3 regions of the Micromonospora sp. WMMD882 genome follow, and region 1 is predicted to be linked to each of the others. Evidence: riboswitches for the same ligand, from Rfam matches in the RefSeq annotation. Region 1 holds a riboswitch; each other region holds the start of a gene.

Region 1 (7,015 bases):
CTCTCACCCCCCTGGTCCCTCCCGCCCCCTGGTCCCTCCCGCCCCCCTGGTCCCTCCCGCCTCAAGGTCAACTCGTCATCCCGGATAAGGCGGTATCCGCTGTGCGGGACACCGCCTTTTCAGGGATCTCTCTTCGGGGGCGGAGCGCGCTATCAGGCGACGGCGGCTCGCCCCCGCGCGAATTCGGTACGAACCGGACGCGGCTCGATAACCGGGACGGGCTGGGTGGGGGCGGTCAACGGGAGCAGACTGGTCGGCTCGGGCACCCGCTCGGCAGCGGCGCGCATCTCGTCCCGCAGGCTCCTGGCCGAGGCGGCGGCCAACTCGGCGGCCAGCCACGCGGCCTGCTCCCGGTCGGCGGCGGCGCGGTGCCGGGCGAGCAGATGGTCCCGGACGGCCCGACGCAGCACCATCTCCTGCTCGACCGGGTGGCGACGCGGATCCCAGCCGGCGCGCTGCGCGAGCACGTCGTCGAGCTGCGTGCGGGACAGCTCGTCACGCTCGTACGCGGCTGAGGCGGCCCGGTGCAGCCAACGTTCCCGGTCGGCGTACTCGGCGGGGGTCTGCGGCGTACGGGGCAGTGGCAGGGCGGCAGCGGCGGTCAGCCGGCGCAGATCCTCCTCGCCGGCCTGGTACGCCTGCCAGGCGGCCTCGACCTCGTCCTGGGCGGCGAGCCACTCGGCCCGGCGGCGCTCCGCGGTGGTCGCGGCCCGGTCGGCGGCGACGCCGATCTCCGTCAGGTAGCGGTCGAGATCCCGCTGCTCCTGTGTCGCCTCCACCTCCGGTTCGGCGGGCAGGACCGCCTGCCGGATCCGGTCACCGACCCGGAAGCGGTCCGGTCGGACGATCAGCATGCTGACGGCGGCCACGATCAGGCCGAGGAGGATCAGCCAGATGACAGCGGCTCGGGGAACGTCGATCAGGACGGAGGAGAGAACGGTCTGCATCATCACCAGCACCTCGTGACGAGGATGGACGGGACGGGGCTTAACTGGTTGCCGCGCGGGGTCGGAGCCTGACCTGCTCGGCGACCGGTGTCGGTCGGCCGCGCCACGAACCGCCGGCACGGGCGAGCGACGAAACTCGTCCGCGGACCGACAACCGGTCGACCGGCTGTCGACCGGGGACCGCCTGTCGACCGAGGCCTGGAGCGCCGGGGACCGGAGCGCCGGGGCGCGGCAGCCGGTCGGACAGTCGAGGCGACGGTCGAACGACCGACCCACGCGGTGATCCGGCGGCCGGGCGACGTAGTGGCCGAACGACCAGGGTCAGCGCGGTGATCCGGCAGCCGGGCGGCGCAGTGGCCGAACGACCAGGGTCAGCGCGACGGCCGACGGCCCGGGTGGCGCGACCGTCGATCGGCCGACCAGCGGCCAGGCAGTCGGTCAGCGGACAGAAAGCCGACCAGCGGCCAGGTAGTCGGCCAGAGAGCCGGTCAGCGGCCAGAAGGTCGGTCAGCCGACGGTCAGTCGTGGGGCGGACGCCTGCGGATCAGCCGAGGGGTGGACCGCGCCGGCCCAGCGGACCGTGGCCGGGAGCGACGGCCGGCGGCACGACCCGGGCCAGCGCGGGCACGACGACCGACCGGGCGACAGCGGCCGACCCGGCGGCGGGCACACCTGGCGGCTGCTCGGCGGACCCGGGGTGCGCGCCGACCGGCCGGACGGCGGTCTGCGGCAGACGTGGCACGCTGGTCGGCGTCGGCTGTGCCCCGGGCGCGACCGAAGTGGACGGCACGCCGGTAGTAGCCGGAATGGCGGCTGTAGTGGCCGGAGCGGCTGTGGCGGCCGTCGCGCCGCCGAGGGTCAGCGCGAAGACCAGTGTGGCGATCGCCAGCCGGGAAAGGACGCGTAGCGCGCGCAGCACCGTCGGCCCCAACGGACGGACGAAGGCTGACGGCTGCACCGTTCCAACCTAACCCGTGAGCGGTGTGGCCGCCTCCCCGCAGCACTGGTGTGACCGGTGCCACCGTGTCCTTCGGACCGGCGGCGTCGACGATCGGCGGGATCGGCATCGACGTCGGGCGGCGGTCGCCGCGCCACCGGCGCGGACCCGACCACTGTGGACCCGGGCCCGAGGGGTGACCAGGCCAGGGCCGGGGCGGTGCTCAGGCCAGGGGCGGGGCGTTACTCAGGTCGGTCCAGGGGCGGGGCGGTGCTCAGGTCGGGTCCAGGGCCGGATCCGTGTCGGGCTGCTCGGCGAACAGGGCCAGCAGGGCTCCCACGTGCTGGTACGCCTCGGCGGGATGCCGGAACCGCCCGGCCGGGTTCACCGTGTACTCGTTGCGCCGGCCGACCCGCGTCCGCTGGAGGTAGCCGCCGGCCTCCAGGTCGGCGACGATCGCCTGGGCGGCGCGTTCGGTCACCCCGACCTCGTCGGCGACGTCGCGGAGCCGAGCGGTCGGGTTGCGGGCGATGGCGAGCAGAACGTGTGCGTGGTTGGTGAGGAACGTCCAGTTCCGGGGGCTCCCGCTCGCGCCGCGTGTCGTCGCCATGACGGTCATGTTATGACCCGGCCCTCATGTTCCGGCCGCCCCCTCGACAGGGAGGAGTTCCGGTCGGACCGGTGAGCTGTCAACACCTGAAACGCAGATCACGTATATCTTGACGTAGTTTGCGCTCCGTGTGAACGTGGTGGCGAGCCGTGCCCGTCCCCGGGGGTCGGGGCGTACGGGCCGACCCGGCGAAGGGGTGGGAAGATGACCGTTCGCAAGGAGCCGCCTCCGACGAACCCGGCCGAGGCGCTGGCCGAGCTGCAGGCCGGCAACCGCCGTTTCGTCGCCGGCGAGAACCGGCACCCCAACCAGGACGCCGACCACCGGGCCGCCGTGGCGCAGGGGCAGCACCCGTTCGCGGTGATCGTCGGTTGCTCCGACTCCCGGCTGGCCGCCGAGATCATCTTCGACCGCGGCCTCGGTGACCTCTTCGTGGTACGCACCGCGGGGCACACCGTCGGCGCCGAGGTGCTGGGCAGCGTCGAGTACGCGGTGACCGTCCTGGGCACTCCGCTGGTGGTGGTGCTCGGGCACGACTCCTGCGGCGCGGTGCAGGCCGCCCGCGAGGCCGACGGCACCGGCACGGCGCCCCCCGGCCACCTCGGGTCGATCGTCGGCGCGGTGGTGCCCAGCCTGCGCCGGGCCGCCCGGGAGGGCGTGGACGACATCGACGGCATCGTCGACATCCACATCGCGCACACCGTCGAGGTGCTGCTGGAACGGTCGGTGACGCTGGCCCGCGCCGTCGAGCTGGGGCAGTGCGCGGTGGTCGGCATGTCGTACCGGTTGGCGGCCGGGGAGGTCCGGGTGGTGCGCGCGCTGCCGGCCGACGACCGGTACGCCCTCGCCGCCGGCCCGCTCACCCCGGCCGACCCCACCCCCCACTGACCGTCCGCCCGCGCGGAAAAGCCCTCCCCGGTACGCCGGAGGAGGGCTTTTCCGCAGGTCAGCGCGTCAGAGCAGGGACACGTGCACGTGGTCGGTGTGGTTCGAGGGGCCGCTGTACGAGCTCCACTTGGTCGACGGGAACCAGATCTGCCGGTTCCAGATGACGTAGTAGATGCCGAGCCGGTCGGCGTTGCGGACCAGGAACGCGGCGAGGTTGTTGCCGTACTTGCGTTCGTCGAGGGTGTCCCAGGAGCTGAAGCCGCTGTTCTGCAACGACCAGTCGCAGGCCCGCCCCTTCGGGTGCTCGTACGGCCCGCCCGACCGGTAGCAGCCGACGAACCGGTCGAAACCGGCCCGCTTGACCTCCTTGTACATGTGGAGGGTGCGGGGCGTGATGCAGCCGCTGGTGGTCGGGTCGTCCTCGGTGCAGCTCATCGGCGCCCAGTTGCCGTTGGAGTCGCGCCCGGGGCCCATCTTCGCCACCGGTGAGGTGGCGTCGACGTACCCGCCGGTCAGGCCGACGCCACCGACCAGGGCGAGCGCCTTCTCGGCCTCGGTCTTGCGCTTGCGCAGGATGTCGTTCTGTTTCTGCTGCTCGACCACCTCGGCGTCGAGCGCCTTCTTGGCCCGGTCCGCCTGGTCCTTGGCGGCGGCGACGGCGGCGATCCGCTTGGCGTTGATCCGGTTCATCTCGTCGAGCGCGCCGACCCGCCTGACGAACGAGTCGGGGCTGTTGGTGTCGAGCAGCAGGGCCGCCGCGCCGATCCGGCCCGTCCGGTAGGACTGGGCGGCGATCGTGGCCACCTGGGGGGTGAGCGCGTTCAGCTCGTTCTCGGCGCGTCGCCGCTCCAGGTCGAGGGTGAGCTGCCGTTCCTTTGACTTGTTCAGCTTCGCCTGCGCCTGCGCGTAGCTGCGGTTGGCCGCCTCGATCACGTCGTTGAGCATCTTCGGCTGCGCGCCGTCGTGCCCGGACGGGTTGGCGGGGGCGGCGCCGGCTGGCGCGGCGGCGGAGCCGAGGGCCACGGCGAGCGCGGCGAGCACAGCCACGGCGGGTCTCGCCCAGCGGCGTAGGGGTGCCGTCACAGTCTTCCCTTCCGTCGACCGCCGACCGGGTTAGCTGACGGGTTCGGGGCGGAAGTGGCCCCTACCGCCGAAGCGGATACACCCCACGAACCTGGTTCCCCGGCTCGCCCGTAGGCGATTAGGCGGTGGCCCCGCTGGCGCCGCTGCGCGCCGTCCGTGGCGGTGACCGGCAGCGAGGTTACCCGACAGTGCCGGTCTGGTTCTACGTCCGGATCCCGACCAAAAGCGCTATTTGACAATCCGATTCCGTCACTCGTGACACATTTATCAAGATCACGAGGGGTGATCGTCACGCTGCGGAGTTCTGCCATGTCGTATTCGTGCTCCTCGGTCAGCCCGGCCAGGACGTGGGACGGTCGGCGGATTCGACGGTGGTGGCGCGCGGGGCGCTCAGCGCGGCGAGCGCCTCGTCCCGGTCCCCGGCGGGCCGGGGCGGGCGGGGGCCGGCCGGGGCGCGACCCCGGCCGGCGGTGGTCACCAACGCGGCCAGGCCGGTGGTGATCGGTACGGCGGCGATCAGGCCGAGCGTCGCCACGATGCTGCGGACGATCTCCTGGGCGAGGAACTCGCTGGTCAGGATCTCGGTCATGCCCCGGGTGTCGGCGGTCAGCAACAGCAGCAGCGGCAGCGACGCGCCCGCGTACGCGAGCACGATGGTGTTGACCGTCGAGGCGATGTGCGCCCGGCCGACCCGGGTCGCCGCGCGGTAGAGCTGGAGTCGGGTGAGGTTCGGGTTCGCGTGGGCCAGCTCGGTGACCGTGGCGGCCTGGGTGACCGTCACGTCGTCCAGCACGCCCAGCGACCCGATGATGATGCCGGCCAGCAACAGGCCGTGCAGGTCGATGTCGGCCTGGAACATGGACAGCGTGGTGGCGTCCTCCGAGCCGTACCCGGTCAAATGGGTGAGACCGGTGGCCAGCGTGCCCAGAATGCCGGTGAGAACCAGACTGGCCAGCGTGCCGAGCACCGCGACGGACGTCTGCGCGCTGACCCCGTGGGTGAGGTACAACACCACGAACATGATCAGCGCCGCCCCGGTGACCGCCACCGGCAGCGGCGACTGACCGGCGCTGATGCCGGGCAGCACGAAGGTCAGCAGGATGCCGAAGCTGACCACCAGCCCGCCGAGCGCGGCCAGCCCGCGCCACCTGCCGAACGCCACGATCGCCACCGCGAAGACCAACGCCAGCCAGATCAGCGGCTTGCCCCGCTGGTGCGCGGCGATGTTGTAGTCACTCACCGACGGGTCGGTCGGATCGGTCAACACGACCAGCACCACCCGGTCGCCGACGTCCACCCTCGGCGCGCCCGGCCCGGCCGGGATCGGCGTCTCGACCTGCTGCCCGGCGTCCGGCCCGCTGTCCACGGACACCGTCGCCGTGCCGCACGGCCCCGCGCCGCCCTCCGGCGCCTCGGGCGTCGGCGGGCACGACTCGGTCACCAACCGGGTGACCGTGCCGTGGTAGCGCGGCGCGTCCGCGCCGCCGGGCACCTCCGGGGCGTCCCGGGGCCACAGCACCACCGCCGCGATCACGCTGAGCACGAACAGCGGCACCACCGTCGCGATCAGGATGCGACGCACCCGTGGCGACGCCGGCGCGGCCGGACTGCTGTGGTCGTGACCCATCACTACTCCAAACGATCCGCACACTGGTACGGCCAGCCCCGCCGCCCGGTTCAGCGTAAGGAAGGGCGCCTTCCTGACACCTCACCCCCGGCACCCCCCCATCGTGCCCGGGGAGCAGCATGCGCCGACCGCCGCCGTCCGGGAGGCGGACGTCACGCCAGATCCGGGCACGCCGCGACTGGTCGTCCTCGGCGCTCACCGTGGCCGCGCCGAAGTCGAACACAGGCACGTGGGCGAGGGAGTCACGCGGCGCGACGGCCAACGCGACCGCCGTCGCCTCGTCGGGCACCGTAACCGGCAGGCGCAGCACCCAGCGACCCCGGCTCGCCGCCGCCCGGATGTGCTGGCGCAGCCGTTCGACCTCGTCGGCGACCCGGTCGAGGTATGCGTACACCTGCTCCGGCGCGAGGCCCCGCCAGCGCCGCTCGAACCGCACGGCCCTGATCGCGTACGGCTCCAGCCGCTCCCAGGTCAGATGGATCACGACTGCCCTCCCGGGGCGGCGGGCGGTCCTGCCGTACCAGGGGCGGCCAGGGCGGCGACGGTCTCGCGGAGGACGGCGCCGGCCCGGGTGAGCTGGTCGGCGGCCTCGCTCCACTGCCGGCTGACCGCCTCGACGGTGGGGCCGTCCCGGCGCGCGGCGCGAAGCTGCTCCTCGGCGACCCTGATCCGGTGCGGGAACCGGTCGACCCGGTCGGCTGCCGCGCCCAGCCGTACGGCGACCATGGCCAGGGTGGCGCTCAGGTCACCGCCGCCCGCCCGCCGGCCTGGCCCGTCGCGCAGCCGTTGGACGCCCAGCCCGAGCAGCCGTTCCGCCTCGTCGACGAGGTCGAGCGCCAGTTCCGCGCCGCGCCGGGCCGCCCGCGCCGGGCCGCCCGCGCCGGGCCGGGCCACCCGTGTTCTTATCGGACCCGAAGATCAAC
Region 2 (7,015 bases), 1.4 Mb from region 1:
GTACCCGCGGGCGGTGTCATGACCAGCCTCACCCCGACGGCCGGTGTCGACCCGGCGGCGCACCGGCTGCCCTCCCTGACCGGTCTGCGGTGGATCGCGGCGATGCTGGTCTTCGGCTTCCACGCCGGGACGATGCGGATCGTCGCCGAGCCGAGCCACAAGGCGGTGGTGGACCAGCTCTTCACCCTTGGCCTGTCCGGGGTGCAGTTCTTCTACATCCTCAGTGGCTTCGTGCTGGTCTGGTCGGCCCGGCCGCAGGACACGAAGTGGCGTTTCTGGCGACGCCGGCTGGCCAAGATCTATCCGAACCACGTGGTGCTGTGGGCGCTGGTGCTGCTGGTCGGGCTCTGGTTCGCCGACCCGTTCAACGGCTCGGCCGCCGTGCAGAACCTCTTCCTGATCCAGGCCTGGAACCCGACCCCGGGCTACTTCTACAGCGTCAACACGGTGAGCTGGTCGCTCTCCTGCGAGCTGTTCTTCTACCTCTGCCTGCCGTTCGCGTTGCCGGTGCTGCGCCGGACGCCGTCCTGGGCGCTGTGGGTCGTGGTGGTCGCGGTGCCGTTGGTGATCCTGGCCCTCTGGCCGGGTCAGCTCCTGGTGCCCGAGGAGCACCGCTGGTGGTTCACCCAGGTCTTTCCGCTGGTGCGGTCGACCGAGTTCTGGATGGGGGTGGCCGCCGCCGAGCTGATGCGGCGCGGGCACTGGCGTGGCCCGGGGCTGCCGCTGGCCACCGTGATCTTCGTGGTGACCTGGCTGGTGGCCAGCGAGTGGATCCGGGCGGAGCTGTGGGCGGCGCTGCTGGCCGCCATGTACATCCTGGTCATCACGTCGGCGGCCCGGGCCGACGTGCGCGGGCTGCCCTCGCCGTGGCGGTCCCGGCCGCTGGTCTGGCTCGGCGAGGTCTCCTTCGCGTTCTACCTGGTGCACGTGTTCGTGATGATCACCATCCTGCGGCTGACCGGTCACCACGGCGTCGGCTTCACCGGCTGGACGGGCCCGCTGGTGGTGGTCGGCTTCCTGCTGCTGAACCTGCTGCTGGCCTGGCTGCTGTACCGCGGGGTGGAGACCCCGATGATGCGCCTGCTGGCGTCGCGCCGCCGCCGCGTGTCGACGGCCGGCCCGACGCCGCCCCCCGACACGGCGTCGACCCCCCACACCGGAGCGGCCCCCCACCCGGAGTCGGCCCCCGACACGGCTTCCGAGCCCGGGGCCGGCGGGTCGGTGGCCGACACGCCCGCCGTCGACGCGGGCGCCCGTCGGCCGGGGTAATCTGCTCCTCGTGCTCCCCGTCGCGTTCGACCGCCCCCGGTGGTGGTCGGCGCGCCGGGCGTTCCGGCTCCTCACCGGCCTGGCCGTGGCGGTGGCCCTGGCGCTGAGCGGTGGCCTCGCCACCGGCGGCCCGTCGGGCTGGTCCGGGGCCGCTCCCGCGCCGACGCGCCAGGCGCTCAGGCTCGAACCCGCGCCGCCCACCGGCCCGACCGTCGGGCCGACCCGGGGCTGGTCGGCCCCACCCGGCAACGTGCCCGTCCCCGCCGTCCCGGCCGCTGGCGTTCCCGGCGCGACCGCCGCCCGCGGCGCCGCCCCGGTGGCCGGTTTCCGCTGGTCCGGGGCCACCGACCGGGACGAGCGCGCGGCGCGGCGGTCCGCCGGCCCGACCGGCGGCGGGTCCGGCGCCCCGGCCGCCACCGAGCACGCCCCGGTCCGTCCGCTGGTCGGCGGGACACCGGGCGTCGCCGGTCCGCGCGCGCCGCCGCCGGGCTGAGCCGTCCGCCCGGTGACCCGCCCCGGGCCGGACGATCCGACGACCTCACCCCGCACGTGCCCGACGGCGGCCCGCCCGCGCCGGCGGTCGTGCGATCCGCCCGCTCCCTGTTCCGTGAGGTGCCGACGATGGACGTCGTTCTCTACGAGTTCCTGATCGATGTGCCCCGGGCGGCCGCCATCTGGTCCGCCCTGCTCGTGCTCGCCCTGTCCGTGCTCACCGTCCTGGTCGCCCGGCCGGAGCGGGATCCGGCCCGGCTGCCGGCTGTCCCTGCGTCGGCCGGGTCCCCGGCGGCTGCCCCGACCCCCCGGCCCGATCCGGCGGACCTGCGCCGGTACGCCGAGGAGGTGGCCGTCGCGGCGACCGGCGCGGCGCAGTCGGCCCGACGCCGACGCGCCGACTGGCTGACCGCCCAGGAGCAGGTCGAGCGGGCCTGGCAGGCGTACGACGAGGCGGAGACCGCCGCCCGCCGGTTCGTCGGTTCCGCCGCGCTGCCCGCCCCGCGTGCGCCGCGCACCCCGGCCGAGTACGCGGCCCGGGAACGGTACCTGCACCGGGCCGCGATGGCCGCGTACTGGCAGGGTGACCTGTCGGTGCGGCACCTCAGCGACGTGTTCGCCCACCGGCACGGCTGGGACCCCCGGCTGCACCCGGCCGAGCAGGAGGCCGTGCTGCACCGGGTGGTCCGTGACCTGCGCCGCGCCGAGTACCGTGCGGTCGCCGAGCGGGAGCGGGTGGCCTGGCACCACGCCGAGGTGGCGGCCACCGCCGCCCGGAGCCTGGCCGAGGAGGCGTACGTCGCCGCGGAGCGGCTCCGGGCGGCGATCCGGCCGGCGCCGGTCACGCCCCGGCTGGTCCCGGCGACGGCCCGCGGCGCCGCCCGCTGGCGTCCCGCGCGGGTGGGTTGACCACCCGCACAGCCGCCCCCGCCGCCCCCGCCCGCCCGGCCGCCCCTGGCGTCCGACCTTGCCGGGTGGCCGCCTCCTGCCGTACACGGCGTGGCCGGGTCGCCGATGCCGGCGCTGGGACGTCGTCGGGGCGGAGTGTGACCGGATCGTGACGTCGATCCGGGACTCCGGTCGGGGCGGGACCTTCGACGCCGGTCGTCCCGTTCTGCGCCGACTGACCCGGGGCCATTGCGGCAGTGGCGTCCCGTTATGACCCGGCGACACCGGAAAAACTGTCTGTCCCATTGAGTGGCGTCAGCGTGGGAACGGCCCGGAGTGTCGTCGTCGGACGCGTGTTTACGCAGCTCAGCACGCTTGGCAGCGGAATATGTGAGCACTAGTGTCGGCCCGTCCGGCACGGTTGAAGATCGCAGAGGGCGACGCCGCGCCGACCCGCCTAATCGTGACCACGAACCGGGGACCCATCCGCATGTGGGGTGAATCCGCCGGGCTCCGGCCCGGTGGTAGGGCGAACTTCCCGCCCGAATCCGTCAGCTAACCCGGTAGGCGGCTCCGGAAGGATCCCCATGACACCCCCCTTCAACCGCCAGACGCTCGCCCGCCGCCCCTACCGGGTGGCCGTGTCGGCCGCCGTGCTGGTGGCGGCGTCCACGGCAGGCGTGCTGCTCACCCGCCCGGACGCGCCGGCCCGGCAGGACGACACCGTCGCCACCGCCGAGGTGCGCCCGACCCCGGCGGCCAGCGGGTCGACCACGCCGGCCGCTCCCGTGCCGGTCAGCCCGTCGGCGTCGGCCAGCGACCCGGCCCGGCCCGGCGCGTCCGCCCGACCGTCGGCCCGGCGGGCGGCGGCCACCGCGTCGCCGGACCCGGACCTGTCGGCCAGCCCCACCCCGGCGAAGCCGCCGTCGACGAAGGTGCTCGACGTCGCCTACCAGGCGCAGACCACCTACTACTACTGCGGCCCGGCGGCCACCCGGATCGCGCTGACCGCCCGGGACGTCGTCCGCAGTCAGGACGACCTGGCCCGGCGGCTGAACACCACGACGTCCGGCACCAACTCGGCGGCCGACACCACCCGCGTCCTCAACGACCTGGTCGGCCGGGACGCCTACCGGACCCGCACCATCCCGGGCGGCGCGGCCACGACGGCCCAGACCGACCGGCTCCGGGCCGACGTGGTCCGGGCCGTCGGCAACGGGTACGCCCCGGTGGTGAACATCGCCGGCTCGGTCACCGACGTCGACGGCGGATGGCACTCGTACCCCGGCGGCCACTACGTGACAGTGGTCGGCTACCGGGCCGACGGCCGGACCGTCAAGATCGCCGACCCGGCGGACCCGGCCGCCGCGTCGTACTGGGTGACCGTCGACGTCCTCGCCGACTGGATCGCCACCCGCGGCTACTCGGCCTGACCCCGGCCGGCCGGGACCGGGGGCCGCTGGGCGGGCACGGTGGGCGTGCCCAGGTGCGCGCGGGCGGCCGACAGGAACCCCTCGGCGTACGACTCGACGGGGAAGTCGCCCAGGTAGTGGGTGCGCGTCGCCCAGCGGGCCCCGGCCAGCGGGTCGTCGCCGAGCAGCCGGTCCAGCACCCCGTCCACGTCGGCCAGGTCCCGCCGCAGCACGTAGCCGGACCGGGCCAGTGGGAACCGCGCGGTGAACTCGTCGCCGTCCGCGCCCATGTCGGTCACCACGTACGGCTTGCCGGAGTACAGGTAGTCGGAGATCACCCCGGACACGTCGGAGACCAGCGCGTCGGACCGGTTGACGCAGTCGACCAGGCTCAGCGTCCGACTGGCCTCGACGCCCCAGACGTGCGGCCGTCCGGTGCGGGAGCGGTCCGCCGCGAGCAGCTCGGTGACCCGGGCGAGCTGCCGCGCCGACGCCGGGTTCTGCGCGGTGTACGGGTGGGCGCGCAGGATCACCGTCGCGCCCCGGGCCAGCAGCCGGCCCACCAGCGCCTCGGCCACCGGCAGCGAGCAGTAGTCGGCGTCGGCGTGGTGGCCCGTCCAGGTCGGCGTGTACAGCACCGTCGGTTCGGCCGGCGGGGTCAGCGGCGGTCGGCGTACCTCGATCGCCTCGACCTGGGGGCGGCCGACGATGACGAACTTCTCCGCCGGGATGCGCACCCCGGCGCGGGCGTACCTGTCGATCGCGGCCTGCCCGGCGACGAAGTTCTTGTCGAAGATCGCGGTGACCGGGTTGGCGCTGGGCGCCTTGTCGCTGTCGCCGTGGTGGATCTGGATGTGGGTGAGCTGGGTGAACCGGACGCAGTGCGCGTTCTTCGCGCCGTGGTTGACGTAGAACGCCACCTTCAGGCTCGACGTCAGCGTCTCGTCCATCGCCTTCAGCGTCGGGCAGTACACCACCGGGGCGCGGGTGGCCGCCGCGATCGGGGCCAGGAACTCCGGCTCGCGCAGCAGCACCAGGAACGGCCGGCCGATCCGCTCCAGGTACGGCAGCCACATGGTGACCTGGTACTCCGAGCCGGGCGGGGCGGAGAAGTACAACAGGAACTCCGGCTGGTGCTCGCGCAGCGCGCGGGTCACCGGGCTGGCCGCCGCCGACGGGCGGAACCGCCGCCGGGCCAGTCGCAGCCCGACCACCCCGGCCAGCGCGCCGACGAGCAGGCTCACCAGCAGCGCGTACCAGGTGGGCAGGGCCAGCAGCGCGCCGAGCGCGACCGCCGCGACCAGCGCCGGGACGGCGACGCCGACGTGCCCGGCGGTCAGCCCGGCCCGCACCGGCAGGTTCGCGACGCGGATCTCCAACCCGCCGGCGGCGCGCAGCGGCCCGTCCAGCAGCACCAGGGCCAGCAGCGTCAGCCCGGCGGCGGCCAACGCCGGGTCGAAGCCGGCGTCCAGGCGACGGGCGTACCCGATCAGGACGCCCGCCGCGACCAGCACGGACTCGGCGGCCAGGTCGGCGCCGGGGCGGACCCGCCGTTCCCACGCCCCGGCCCCGAGGGCGGCCACCGCGAGCAGCAGCCCCGGCACGGTCGCGCCGGTCAGCAGCAGGACGAGGAAGGCCAGCACCGCCAGGCCCACGGTGAGGACCCGGGCGAGCAGCTTCCGGACCAGGGTGCCACGCATGTCGCCGACTTCTCCTGACTGGTACGGGATCGGGGTCAGCCGGCCGACGGCACGGCGGGACGGTCCGGGTCGGCCTGACCGGGCAGACGTTCCGGGTCGGTCCGGGCGGGCGGCGTCGGCTCGTCGGCGTCCCGGCGGACGTCGACGACCTGGCCGGTGAGGTCGGACAGCAGCACGTCCAGCGAGGCGCGGGCCACCGTCTCCGCGGCGAGCAGGGTGTGGCCGGGCTCCGCCCCGAACGCCCGCACGCGCATCGGGGTGGCGGTGCGTTCCGGGTTGACGCAGTTGACCCGTACGCCGAGCTCGGCCCACTCGTCGGCGAGCGCCTGGGTGAGGTTGACCAGCGCGGCCTTGGTCGCCGAGTAGAGCGCGTACCGGGCCCGTCCCCGGGTGTACGAGCTGGACGTGTAGAGCAGCAGTTGCCCCTTCGTCTGCCGCAGGTACGGCAGGGCGTGCCGGGCGACGGTGACCGGCCCGACGAAGTTGACCTGGAGCAGCCGGTCGATGGTGTCCTGGTCCATCTCGGCCAGGGCGCCCTTCTCCAGGATCCCGGCGGCCACCACCACGTGGTCGATCCGGCCGGTGGCCTCGTAGGCGGCGGTCAGCGCGGCCCGTACGTCGGCGTCCCGCTCCACGTGGGTGCCGGTGGTGGAGCGGCTGACCGGGAAGACCTGCGCGCCGTGCCGGCGGGCCAGCTCGGTCAGCTCGTGCCCGATGCCGTAGCTGCCGCCGAACACCACCAGGGTGCGGCCGGTCAGCTCCTCGGTGTAGCGGGCCTGGTCGACCAGGCGCGGGGCGCGGGCGGCGGCGAGCTGGAAGAGCTTGTCCACCAGGTGCACGTCCACCGGGTGGGTGACCTTGATGTTCTCGTCCGCCCCGTCGATCACCCGGATCGGCACCTCGGGCAGGTAGCGCAGCACCACCCCGCAGTCGTCGGTGGCGGCGAAGCGCGGGTCGTCGGCGGCCCGCCGGTACGCCTCGCGGATGGTGGGGGAGCGGAACGCCTGCGGGGTCTGCCCGCGGCGCAGCCGCGCCCGGACCGGAATGCCGGTGATGCAGTCGTCGTCGTCCACCTCGATGATGGTGTCCGCCGAGGGGATCGCCACGTCCACCGCCGAGTACGTCCAGAGCGCGTTCACGCACTCCCGGACGATCCGGCCGCTGACCAGGGGGCGGACCGCGTCGTGGAAGAGCACGTTGCAGTCGTCGGGGCCGATGGCGGCCAGCGCCAGCCGGGTGGTGTCGCTGCGGGTC
Region 3 (7,015 bases), 2.4 Mb from region 1:
TCGACGAACTCGATGTCGTCCACGTCCCGCTCGCTGCGGGAGCCGACGGCACGGGCCGCCGACCCGGCCGCCCAGCCGATCGCCGCGCCGGCCAGCACGGCGCCGACGAGCAGCGCCCACGGCAGGGCGGGCCGCCGGCCGGCGAGCGCGTCGAAGGCGTGCATGGCCCGCCGCCGGGCCTCGTCGGCGGCCGAGCCGACCAGGTCACCGGCCTCGTCGGCGAACGTGAAACCGTTGGCGCGGGCGGCGCGGGCGGTGTCCCGCACGCTGCTCCCGGCGGAGTCCACGGCGGATGTCAGGTGTTGCCACGCCTGCTCCGCGATCCGCTCGGGCCTGCTCCGGCGCTCCAGCAGTGTGGATCCGAACATCCTGGTTACCTCCCTCGGGTACCGAAGCCGGCGGTCACCGGGACCACGGCGTCACGGTCGGCGGCGCTGGCCGGCCGTCCAGCGTTCAGGTGCCCCGTCCCGCGCGACCGCAAACCCGCCCGGTCGGGGCGGGCCCGACACCGCCGGCAGCGGACGGTCAGCGTAGCGTGACGACGGCCGTGCCGCGGGCGAAGTCGTCATCGTCGTCATCGTCGTCGTCACCCGCGCCGCCGAAGCCGCAGGCCAGCACGAGGGCGAGCAGGGCGCCGACACCGGCCAGCCCGAGCAGTCTCTTGATCATGGTGGATCCCTTCGTCGCCGCTGGGTCGATCCCGGTGTCGATGCTAGGCCCGCCCGGCAACGCGCCGACCACGTCCCGCCGCGCGGGCCCGACCGGCCGGCGCCGGGTGAGCGGGGGCACGCCGGTCCGGTGGGTGCGCCCGGCGTCGACGATCGACGGTTACTCTTGGTCGGCGGACGTTCCGTGCCCGGGAACGAGCGTCCGGCACAGATGAGGGGAAAATTTCGGATAAGGGTGATCCAGCCCGCCCTGATCCACGAATTGCTCATCCCCGGGGGTGGCGACCGAGGCGGTCGGAGGAATACTCTCGGTCGCGGCCCGCGTACTGATGAGGCGCCCGATGACGGGCGAGTGGAGGTGCTCGCGTGAGCCTGTCGATTGTGAAGTCGGTCCTGTCCGGTGGCGTCGTCCAGATCTCCCCGCGTGGGGAGATCGACGTCGACACCGCCTACGAGGTACGCGAAGCCGTCGTCGAGGTGCTGGCCAAGGGCCGCCCGAAGCGCATCGAGCTCAACATGAGGCTGGTCACCTTCATCGACTCCGTCGGCATCAGCGCGATGGTCGCAGGCTTCCAGACCGCCGAGGTGAGCGGGGTGAAGCTCGTCGTCACCGAGCCGAGCCGGTTCGTGCACCGTCAGCTCTGGGTGACCGGCCTGCTCGGTCTCTTCGGCGCTCCGGAGCCGTACTTCGCCGGCGCCGCCGCTCCCGAGCCCGAGGTGCTGCCCGGCGGCTGACCGGCCCGCTGCCAGCCGGCCGTGAGCGTGCCGACAGGCCGGTGGGGCAACCCGTGGCGTGCCGTCAGGTCGGCCGCCACGCCTCGCCGCTGAGCCCGGACAGGTCCACGTCCGACACCTCGGTGACCGCGCGGATCGCGGTCGCCGACGCGTACCCCTCGGCCAGCCAGAACAGGTCGGTACCGGGCTGCACGACCTGTTCCGGCGCCGTCAGGGCGGTACGCAGGTACCCGTGGCCGGTCTCGGCGACGGTCATCTGCGCCTGGCCGAAGCTCGCCAGGGCGGCCCGACGCACCCCACGCAGCCGCTCGTACGGCAGATCCGGGGCGTTCACGTTGAGCACGCTCTCCACCGGGCCGCCGGTGAGCCGGGGCAGCAGGTCCAGCGCCACCCGGGCGGCGGTGGACCAGTGCCGCCCGACGTCCCGTACCCGCATGGCCGGGTTCCCGGCCGGGCCGCCGGCGACGGCTCCGGCGGACGGGGGCACGTCCAGCGAGACCGCCATCGCCCGGCAGCCGTTGGCGGCGGCGGTGAAGGCCGCGCCGACCGTGCCGGAGTGCAGCACCGCCCGGCCGACGTTCGCGCCCCGGTTGACCCCGGCGAGCAGCACCGACGGCGGTGGCCCGAACGCCCCGCGCACGGCGATCAACACGACGAAGCCGGGGGAGCCGGCGACCCCGTAGACGGGCACGTCCGGCAGCTCGGGCAGCGGCTGCTCCCGCACCACCACGTGCCCCTCGTGCTCCACCGCCGTCATCGCCGCGCTCGCCCCGCTGGCCTCCTCCAACGGGGCGGCCACCACCACGTCCAGCCCCCGGTCGACGGCTTCCCCGGCGAGCCGGGCCAGCCCCGGCGCGGTGACGCCGTCGTCGTTGGTGACCAGCACCCGCAGGCTCATCGTCCGACCGTCCGGTCGGCCGCCCCGCTGGGACTGGTCGGCGTCTGCCGGTGGTCACCGGCCGGGGCCGGCACGTGCCTGTCGGGGACGTCCACGCCGGTGCCCACCTCTCGTCCGCTCGCGCGGCCGGATTCCCCGCCCCGGGCCCGTCATGCGACCTCTTTCGCCGGCCGCGGCCGGCGGGCCGGACCCGCCGCGACGCCGGCGGGGCGGTGGACCGGGCCGCGGCCCGCCGCTTCTCGGGGAAGCCGGCGGCGGACCGGGGCGGACGGCGTCAGTAGACCGACAGGTGCACGTGGTTGGTGTGGTCGCTGGACGGGTCGCCGTTGGCGCCGCTGTACGACTTCCAGCCGCTGCTCGGCAGCCAGATCTGCCGGTACCAGATCACGTACAGCACGGCGAGGCGGTCGGCGTTCTTGACGAAGTACGCCGCGAGGTTGTTGCCGTAGGTGCGGTCACCGCCGGTGGCGTCTCCGCCGAAGCCGTTCTTCTGGGCGGCGAAGTCGCAGGCCCGGCCCTTGGGATGCTCGCCGGAGCCGCCGGAGCGGTAGCAGGAGACGTAGCGGGTGAAGCCTGCCGACTTCGCCTGGTTGAGCGCGTGCAGCGTCCGGGGGGTGACGCAGCCGTCGGCGGGGGTCGGGTCGTTCACGCTGCACGACTCCCGGGGCCACGAGCCGTCGGAGTTGCGCGGTGCCGGCTTGGCCGTGGCGGCCCCGGACGACGACGACCCGTTGCCGCCGCTGTTGCCGCCGCCACTGGCCTTGGGCGCGGCGTTGTTCTGCGCGGCGGCCACCGTCAGGGCCCGTTCGGCCTGCTGCTTGCGCTTCGCCATCACCTCGACCTGCTTGCGCTGCTCGGCGATCTCCTTGGCCAGCGCGGTCTTCGCCTGGTTGGCCTGGTCCCGGGTGGCGAGCAGGCCGCGCAGCTCGCGGTCCTCGTTGGCGGCGACCGCGTCCAGCGCGGCGGCCCGGTCCAGGAAGTTCTCCGGCGAGTCGCTCTGCAGCAGCGCGGAGACCGGCCCGAGCCGACCGCTGCGGTACGCCACGCCGGCCAGCGCGCCGACCTTCCGGTCCCGGACGACCAGGTCGGCCTCGATCGTCTTGAGCTGCTCGTCGAGCTTCCGCTGCCGGCCGATCGAGCCGTCCAGCGCCTTCTTGGCGTCCAGCCAGCCCTTGCTGGCCGCCTCCAACTGGGCCCGCAGCGCCGGGGTGCCGCCCTCCGGGTCGTCGCCGGGCGCCTTCGCCGCCAGCGGTGGGGCCGCCGCGGCGGGAACCACCGCCACCGGGGTGACGGCGACGCCGAGGGCGAGCGTCGCGGCGATCAGCGCCACCATCCGGGCGGCGTTACGTCGTACGGGTGCCACTACTGGCATGAAAGTGTCCTTCCGTCAGCCGCCGACCGGGTTAGCTGACGGGTTCGGGACGGAAGATCCCTACCGCGGACGCGGATGCACCCCATGAACATGGTTCCCCGGCTCGCCCTGACTGGCGATTAGGCGACGGTCTCCGCAGGCGCCGATGGGCGCCGCCCGGCGGTGACCGGATCCGAGACTACCGAAGCCGACGCCCCGGCGGCAGCGCAGGCCACCCTGCCTCCGGGAGACGACATCCGCAAAACTGGCATAATCCGGACAATACTCTCCCAGATTTAAGCCTGCCCTAATTACCACTCAACTCGACCACACGCCCCGGGTGACGCAGTGGGCTCGACCTGTAACGTGGCGTGCTCGATGTGGAAGTCCTCGTGCAGCGCGGCCCGCGCGGCGGCCAGCACCGAGCCGACCTCCGCGTCGGGCTCCATGGTCAGGTGGGCGGAGGCGACCTCCATCCCGGAGGTGAGCGTCCACACGTGCAGGTCGTGCACCTCGACCACGCCCGGCACCGTGCCGAGCCGGTCCCGGACGGCGTCCACCTGCAGGTGCTCGGGGGCGGCCTGCACCAGGATCCGCAGCGCGGCCCGGGCCAGCCGCCAGGTGCGCGGCAGGATGAACGCGCCGATCGCCACCGCCACCAGCGGGTCCGCCCACCACCAGTCGGTCGCCATGATGACCAGCGCGGCGGCGATCACCCCCACCGACCCGAGCAGGTCGGCCACCACCTCCAGGTACGCCCCGCGCAGGTTGATGCTCTCCCTGGCCCCCTCGCGCAGCAGGCCGAACGCGACCAGGTTCGCCAGCAGGCCGAGCGTCGCCACCACCAGCATCGGGCCGGTGACCACCTCGTGCGGGTCGCCGAACCGGCGGACCGCCTCGACCAGCACGTAGACCGCCACCCCGGAGAGCAGGACGGCGTTGGCCAGGGCGGCGAGCACCTCCAGCCGGTAGAGCCCGAAGGTGCGCTGCGGATCCCGTCCGGCCCGCCGGGTTGCGGTGATCGCGGCGAGCGCCATGCCGATGCCGAGCACGTCGGTGAACATGTGCCCGGCGTCGGAGAGCAGGGCGAGCGAGCCGGTGCCGAGCGCGGTCACCGCCTCCACCACCATCAGCCCGGCGAGCAGCGCGAACGCCGTCCACAACCGGCCGGTGTGCCGCCGCGCGGCGTTCGCGATCCCACCGTGGTGGTCATGACCTGCGCCCACGCCCACACCCTCCGTCCCTGTGTCGGACCGGATCCAATGTATGTTCACATCGCTATGTGTGCAAGTGACCCACGCCGTGCCGGGCTGCGCCGTGCCGGACCGTGCCGGGCTGCGCCGTGCCGGACCGTGCCGGACCAAGTCGGACCGCGGTTTGCCCTTTGCTCTGCACCCGTGCACGCGCCGGCTACGCGTCGTGACTGACGCGTCGGTGGGTGCAGAGCAAAGGAAGCAAAAAGAACACCATGCCCCGGCCCCATCATGCCCCGGCCCCGCGTCCGGCCCCGGCCCCTTCTCCGGGCCAGTCGGACTCAGTCGACTGGATCGATGGTGGTCAGTCGCTGGGTGGCGCGGGACAGGGCCACGTAGAGGGTCCGTACCCCCGAACCCGGCTCGGCCCGGATCTCACCCGGCGCGACCAGCGCCACCCCGTCGTACTCCATGCCCTTGGCCTGGAGGCTGGTCACCACCTGGAGCCGGGGCGAGGCCAGCCCGGTCAGCCAGCCGGCCACCTCGTCCCGACGCGGCACCGGAGTGATCACCCCGACCGTGCCGGCCACCTCCGCCAGCAGCGCGGCGACCGCCTCGACCGTGCGGGCGGCCAACTCCGCCGCCGACGTCCGCAACGCCACCGGCGGCACCCCGGTGGACCGGACCGCCGTCGGCAGCGGCAGATCCGGATGCACCGTACGGATCTCGGCCGCCGCGACCGCGAAGATCTCCGCCGAGTTGCGGTAGTTGGTGGTCAACGTGAACTCGTGCCGCTTGCGCCGGCCCAGCGCCTGGTCCCGGGCCCGGGTCAGCTCCGCCGGGTCACCGGTCCACGCGGTCTGCGCCGGGTCGCCGACCACCGTCCAGGACGCCAGCCGGCCCCGCCGGCCCAGCATCCGCCACTGCATCGGCGACACGTCCTGCGCCTCGTCCACCACCACGTGCGCGTAGTCCCGGTAGTCGGCCGGACGCTCCCGGGCCGCCGCCCGCTGGGCGCGCTGCCGGTCGGCGAAGGTGCTCAACTCGCGTACCCCGCCGGCGAGCTGGAACGGGTCACGCTGCCGGCGGGCCGGTCGCATCGGCTGGCCGAGCAGGGTGTCCAGCTCGTCGAGCAGCGCGACGTCCGCGATGGTCAGGCCGTCGCTGTCCAGGGTCCGCCAGGCCGCCGTCAGCGCCCGGATCTCCGCCGCGGAGAGGATCCCCCCGGCGTACGCGCGCAGCCGCTCCGGCCGGGTCAGCCAGCCGAGCACGTGACGCGGGTGCAGGCGCGGCCACCACGCCTTGAGGAACTCCCGGAACTCGGTCCGCTCGGCCAGCTCGTCCTCGAAGGCGCGCTGCGTCGGCAGCCCGACGATGCCCAGCTTGCGGGCCTGGGACCAGAGCGCGGCGAAGATCCCGTCGAAGCCGGCGCGGCGAGCCTCGTTGCGCCGTGCGCCCCGGGGCAGCGCCCGGGCCCGGATCGCGTCCAACTCGCCCCGGCCCAGCCGGAGCAACTGCCCCCGGTAGAGCAGCCGGAACTCCGGCGGGCCGTCCGGCGGGGCGTCCCGGGACGCCCGCTCCAGCACCCGTCGCATCCGCAGCGAGCCCTTCACGGCCGCCACGTCCGGCGGGTCGGTACGGGTGGCCGACAGCCCCGGGAAGAGCGTGCCCAACGAGCGCAGGGTGGCGGTGTCCTCGCCCAGCGAGGGCAGCACCGAGGCGATGTACTCGACGAACACCGTCGACGGGCCGACCACCAGGATCCCGCCCCCGGCGTACCGGCTGCGGTCGGCGTAGAGCAGGTACGCCGCCCGGTGCAGGGCGACGGCCGTCTTGCCGGTGCCCGGCCCGCCGGAGACGATGGTCACCCCGGAGGCGGGGGAGCGGATCGCCTCGTCCTGCTCCCGCTGGATGGTGGCGACGATGTCCCGCATGCCCCGTCCGGTCGCCCGGGACAGCGTGGCCAGCAGCGCGCCCTCCCCGACCACCGGCATCTCCGGCGGGGCCGCCGCCGGGTCGAGCAGGTCGTCCTCGATCCGGGTCACCCGCTCCGCCGAGGAGCCGATGGTGCGCCGGCGCACCACGTTGCCCGGCTGTGCCGGCGTGGCCTGGTAGAAGGCGGCGGCGGCGGGGGCCCGCCAGTCCACCACCAGCGTCTCGGCGTTCTCGC

The links. A riboswitch is a leader RNA that binds a small molecule or an ion and turns the genes downstream of it on or off. The one in region 1 is predicted to bind cyclic di-AMP.
Region 2: it holds a riboswitch for cyclic di-AMP, as region 1 does, so the genes downstream of both, O7606_RS09860 (C39 family peptidase) here and O7606_RS16235 (hypothetical protein) in region 1, are expected to answer to the same signal.
Region 3: it holds a riboswitch for cyclic di-AMP, as region 1 does, so the genes downstream of both, O7606_RS27295 (hypothetical protein) here and O7606_RS16235 (hypothetical protein) in region 1, are expected to answer to the same signal.

What each region holds. Positions count from the first base shown of each region.
Region 1 is NZ_CP114903.1:3,885,998-3,893,012, reverse strand. Features, by position in the region: gene O7606_RS16255 (hypothetical protein) at 153-950, opposite strand; gene O7606_RS16250 (hypothetical protein) at 1,492-1,905, opposite strand; gene O7606_RS16245 (helix-turn-helix domain-containing protein) at 2,159-2,503, opposite strand; gene O7606_RS16240 (carbonic anhydrase) at 2,699-3,382, shown strand; gene O7606_RS16235 (hypothetical protein) at 3,449-4,465, opposite strand; cyclic di-AMP (ydaO/yuaA leader) riboswitch at 4,469-4,600, opposite strand; gene O7606_RS16230 (YibE/F family protein) at 4,797-6,092, opposite strand; partial or broken gene O7606_RS16225 (DivIVA domain-containing protein) at 6,466-6,528, opposite strand; gene O7606_RS16220 (hypothetical protein) at 6,573-6,986, opposite strand.
Region 2 is NZ_CP114903.1:2,467,390-2,474,404, reverse strand. Features, by position in the region: gene O7606_RS09875 (acyltransferase) at 19-1,269, shown strand; gene O7606_RS09870 (hypothetical protein) at 1,280-1,762, shown strand; gene O7606_RS09865 (hypothetical protein) at 1,891-2,670, shown strand; cyclic di-AMP (ydaO/yuaA leader) riboswitch at 3,094-3,234, shown strand; gene O7606_RS09860 (C39 family peptidase) at 3,237-4,082, shown strand; gene O7606_RS09855 (CDP-glycerol glycerophosphotransferase family protein) at 4,070-5,761, opposite strand; gene O7606_RS09850 (bifunctional cytidylyltransferase/SDR family oxidoreductase) at 5,797-7,015, opposite strand, start outside.
Region 3 is NZ_CP114903.1:6,297,632-6,304,646, forward strand. Features, by position in the region: gene O7606_RS27275 (hypothetical protein) at 1-368, opposite strand, end outside; gene O7606_RS27280 (hypothetical protein) at 526-669, opposite strand; gene O7606_RS27285 (STAS domain-containing protein) at 1,035-1,403, shown strand; gene O7606_RS27290 (5'/3'-nucleotidase SurE) at 1,468-2,301, opposite strand; gene O7606_RS27295 (hypothetical protein) at 2,576-3,673, opposite strand; cyclic di-AMP (ydaO/yuaA leader) riboswitch at 3,678-3,809, opposite strand; gene O7606_RS27300 (cation diffusion facilitator family transporter) at 3,964-4,878, opposite strand; gene O7606_RS27305 (AAA family ATPase) at 5,187-7,015, opposite strand, start outside.